DNA from 2 places in the Rhizobacter sp. P5_C2 genome. Region 1 is predicted to be linked to the other one. Evidence: riboswitches for the same ligand, from Rfam matches in the RefSeq annotation. Region 1 holds a riboswitch; the other holds the start of a gene.
The links. Region 1 has a riboswitch for cobalamin ahead of ACXJLU_RS16705 (cobyrinic acid a,c-diamide synthase CobB). Riboswitches for the same ligand answer to the same signal wherever they lie in the genome.

Region 1 (2,192 bases):
AGCCCGGCCATCGCGGCGCGCCGGCCTTGCACGTCGGTCAGCGCCTGCAGCAGCAGCAGCAGCCCGCCGCATTCGGCCAGCATCGGCGTGCCGGCTGCATGGTGGTCGCGCAGCGCCTGGTGCATGAAGCGATTGGCGGCCAGTGTGTCCAGGTGCAGCTCGGGGTAGCCGCCGGGCAGCCAGATCGCGTCGCACGGGGGCGGCGCGGTGTCGTGCAGCGGCGAGAAGAACGCGAGGCTCGCGCCCATCGCCTGCAGCAGCGCGAGGTTGGCGGTGTAGAGGAACGAGAACGCGGTGTCGCGCGCGACCGCGATGCGCACGCCGCGCAGCAGCGGCTCGACGGGCGGCGCGTGGCCGGGCTCGAAGCCGACCGCGGGCGGCAGCTCGCCGGCATCGGGGCCGAGCGCATCGGCGGCGCGGTCGAGGCGGGCGTCGAGGTCGTCGAGTTCGGCGGCCTGCACCAGGCCGAGGTGGCGTTCGGGCAGCGCGATCTGCTCGTCGCGCGGCAGCGCACCCCACCAGCGCATCGACGCGGGCAGGCTCTCGCGCAGCAGCCCGGCGTGGCTGTCGCCGGCAACGCGGTTGGCCAGCACGCCGGCCATCGCGAGACCGTCGCGGTAGCTCGCGAGGCCGAGCGCGATGGCGCCGAAGGTCTGCGCCATCGCGCTGCCGTCGATCACCGCGAGCACCGGCAGGCCGAAGCGCAGCGCGAGGTCGGCGGTCGACGGCGTGCCGTCGTGCAGCCCCATGACGCCTTCGACGAGGACCAGGTCGGCATGCTGCGCGGCCTCGTGCAGCAGCGCGCGGCAGTGTGCGTCGCCGCCCATCCACAGGTCGAGCTGCTGCACCGGCGAGCCGCTGGCGCGGGCGAGGATCATCGGGTCGAGGAAATCGGGGCCGGCCTTGAAGACCCGCACGCGGCGGCCGCGGCGGGCGTGCAGGCGCGCGAGCGCGGCGGTGACGCTGGTCTTGCCCTGGCCGGAGGCGGGGGCGGACACCAGCAGGGCAGGGCAGCGCACGGGGCGCAGCTCGGGGACTTCCATCGAATGGACAACTCGCAACAGACCGGCCGTCGCCCTGCTTCCCCGCAGGGTCTCGTGAACAGGCATGCGCTGCGTTGCCGCGGGCGCGCACCCACTGGGTTGGCCGGTCTCCGGGCTGGCGGACATCTCCCGTGCACCCTTCCCATCGGCGCGGGGCCGACAGTGGGTGATTCGCACGGGAGCGCTCTCCGGGGAGGGCGTCCGCTTACCGTTGCGGGGGCAGCTCAGGTTGGATTCGCCCCGGCAGGGCTCATCTTCCTGATTCCCGTTTCACTGCCGCGACCGGACGGCCGCGGCGAGCACCAACGTGGGCGGCATGATAGCCCGCCGAGCCCGCCGAGCGCGGCGAGCAGCTGCCGGGCACGAGTGCCTGGGACATGTCAAAGAAATCGGAATTTCTATGCGCATGGCGGCTCACATGCATAGAAAATCGCTTTTCCTATACATGTCGCCTGTCCATGGTCATCGCCCCACTCCCACAGCTCAATCCCGCGCGCTTCGATGCACCAGCCATCCTCAAGCGGTTGGCGAGCAGCAGTCGGGCACTTGCCGAGTTGAAGGGGATTGCCGCCTCCATCCCGAACCAGGGAATCCTGATCAACACCTTGGGTCTCCAGGAAGCGAAGGACAGTTCCGAGATCGAAAACATCGTCACCACGCATGACGAACTCTTCAAGGACGATGTGCTGCCAGAGGCCTTTGCGAACCCGGCGGCCAAGGAAGTATTGCGTTACCGGCAGGCGCTGCGCGTCGGATTCGACCTGGTGCGTGACAGCGGGTTGCTGACCGCCAACCACATCATCGAGATCCAGGCCGAGCTGGAGCGCAACAACGCCGGCTTCAGGAAACTGCCTGGCACGGCCCTCAAGGATTCGAGCGGGCAGACGGTCTACATGCCGCCGCAGACGCCGTCCGAGATCGTCGAGTTGATGCGTGGCCTGGAGCACTTCGTCAATGAGCCCGAGCTATTCCCGGTCGACCCGTTGATCAAGATGGCGTTGATTCATCACCAGTTCGAGAGCATCCATCCGTTCTACGACGGGAATGGGCGCACGGGACGCCTCATCAACGTCCTGTACTTGGTGAAAGAAGGCTTGCTCGACATACCGGTTCTTTACCTGAGCAGCCACATCGTTCGCACCAAGGCCG
Region 2 (2,192 bases), on a different contig from region 1:
GCCGAACAGCCCCTGGTTGCGGTTGCGGATGCGCCCGCGGTCGTTCGGCGTGTTCGTCTGGCGCGGGTTGTCGGCGTACTGTGCGGCCGTCAGCGAACCCGGCAGGCCGCTGTCGAGCTGGTCCCAGCCGGTGCGCGCGCCGACCCGGAAGGCATCGGCGACCTGCCATTGCACGGTGGCCGAGGCGCCTTCGATCTCGGAACGGAAGTTGTCGCGGTGGTTGTCGGTCTCGCGGTGGTTGCCGGCCACGTCGAGCGAGAACTTGCCGGCCACCACGGTGCCGCTGGCGCGCGTGTCGAGCAGCGCGTGGCTGCCCATCGCGGCGTAGACCTGTGCGCCGCTCTTGCGCTGCAGGCCCGCGCCGGCCTTGGTGGTGATGACGATCACGCCGCCGGTCGCGCCTTCGCCGTACAGCACCGCGCCGCTGCCGCGGATCACCTCGATGCGCTCGATCGAATCGATCGGGATGCCGGCGAGCCGCGTGCCGCCGAGGTCGGCCTCGCTGATCTTGATGCCGTCGACGATCACCGCCTGGTTGTTGTCGGAGGTGGTGCCGAAGTTGCGCAGGTCGAGCGAGTAGTCGCCGCCGCCATAGAAATCAAGCCGGCCGGGCACGCCCAGCAGCTTCATGATGGCCTCGTTGACCGTCGTGACGCCGGCTTCGCGGATGTCGGCCGACGTGATCACGCTGACGCCGAACGGCAGCTTCGACGCGTCTTCCGGAAAGCGCGTCGCGGTGACGATCACCGGCGCGAACACGCTGCTGCCGTCGGCCGCGACGGCGGCGGCGGTGGCCGTCTGCGCCTGGGCGGAGGGGACGGTGAGCATGGAAGCGAAAACAGCGGCGCAAGCGCCGGCAAGCAGGCTCGGCGCGACAGGCGCGCGCAGCTGCGGAGTACGAGAATTCATCAGAGGAACTGCCATAGATCTAGCCGCGCGCGCCAGCTTCCCCGCTGGTGCGCACCCATGGCGCCACGCTTGCACGCGGCGCCGCCCTGTTGGCCGGTATCCGGGCTGGCGGAACCACCCGTGCGACCTTCCCAGAGCGGCGAGGCTCCAGTGGCAATGCGCAGGGGTTGAAGCCGATCGGCTTCGTCCGCTTACCGTTGCGGGGGCAGCGCAGGTGGGCCGTGCGACCAGGGCGGTCGAGCAACCTCTGCTTCCCGTTTAACTGTGCCGGCGTGAACACCGGCACGGGCACCAACGGGCGCGATTGTAGGTTGTAAGCCGGGCGGGTCGGCCCCTCTACAATCGGCGCTCCCATCCACCATTGGTGCGCCATGGCCAAGATCCACGAACTCGCAGAACGCCTCGAGCGCCTGCTGCTGCGGCACGATGAACTGAAGCGCACCAACGCCTTGCTGGAACAACAACTCGCGACCGTCACGCATGAGCGCGACAACCTGCGCTCGCGGCTGAACGCCGCGCGCGGCCGCATCGATGCGCTGCTCGAGCGCCTGCCGGCCGATCCGGCGGCCGTCGGTGCCGACACCGGAGCTCGCTCCAAATGAAGCAGATCGAAGTGACGATCATGGGGCAGAGCTACATCCTCGGCTGCCCGGAAGGCGGCGAGTCGTCGCTGCTCGAGGCGGTCGGCAACGTCGACCGCGAAATGAGCGCGATCCGCGACGGCGGCCGCGTCAAGGCGCGCGAGCGGATCGCGGTGCTGGCGGCCTTGAACCTGGCCTACGCACTGGCCGAACGGCCTGCCGCACCGAAGTCATCGCCCGCTCCGGTCGTGCTGTCGTCGAACCCCGAAGACATCGACATAGACGCTTTGATCCGCCGTGTCGACCAAGCCCTTGGCGCCGACGGGCAATTGCTCTGAACAGACACACTCGCGACCGATGACGCGCGTAGAATTCTTCGAGTCCGTTGCGTTCGCGTGAGTTTTATATTTCCTTGAACCGATGCTCTTACGAGCAAGGGCTTGGAACATCGCCCGGTTGGTGTGATCGTCTCGCGTCAGATGAACCCGAAGCCCGGCTGACCTCGCCCACCTGAACTGCCTGGGTTCAGGAATGCGGCTCACGGTGCGTGACGGACACCTTATTTCCCCAGCTTCAGCAGCACCATGACCGAACAGTTCTGGCTCATGAAGAGCGAGCCCGACGAGTGTTCGATCGATGACCTGGCCGCTGCGACCAAGCAGCGCGTGCCCTGGGTCGGCGTGCGCAACTACCAGGCCCGCA

Region 2: linked by a shared signal. The riboswitch ahead of ACXJLU_RS28985 (TonB-dependent receptor) and the one ahead of ACXJLU_RS16705 (cobyrinic acid a,c-diamide synthase CobB) in region 1 are both predicted to bind cobalamin.

Annotation. Positions count from the first base shown of each region.
Region 1 is NZ_JBFULV010000040.1:48,558-50,749, forward strand. Features, by position in the region: gene ACXJLU_RS16705 (cobyrinic acid a,c-diamide synthase CobB) at 1-1,043, opposite strand, end outside; cobalamin riboswitch at 1,128-1,365, opposite strand; gene ACXJLU_RS16710 (Fic family protein) at 1,502-2,192, shown strand, end outside.
Region 2 is NZ_JBFULV010000124.1:5,276-7,467, reverse strand. Features, by position in the region: gene ACXJLU_RS28985 (TonB-dependent receptor) at 1-828, opposite strand, end outside; cobalamin riboswitch at 985-1,218, opposite strand; gene ACXJLU_RS28980 (cell division protein ZapB) at 1,281-1,511, shown strand; gene ACXJLU_RS28975 (cell division protein ZapA) at 1,508-1,828, shown strand; RNA gene ssrS (6S RNA) at 1,869-2,049, shown strand; gene ACXJLU_RS28965 (EVE domain-containing protein) at 2,075-2,192, shown strand, end outside.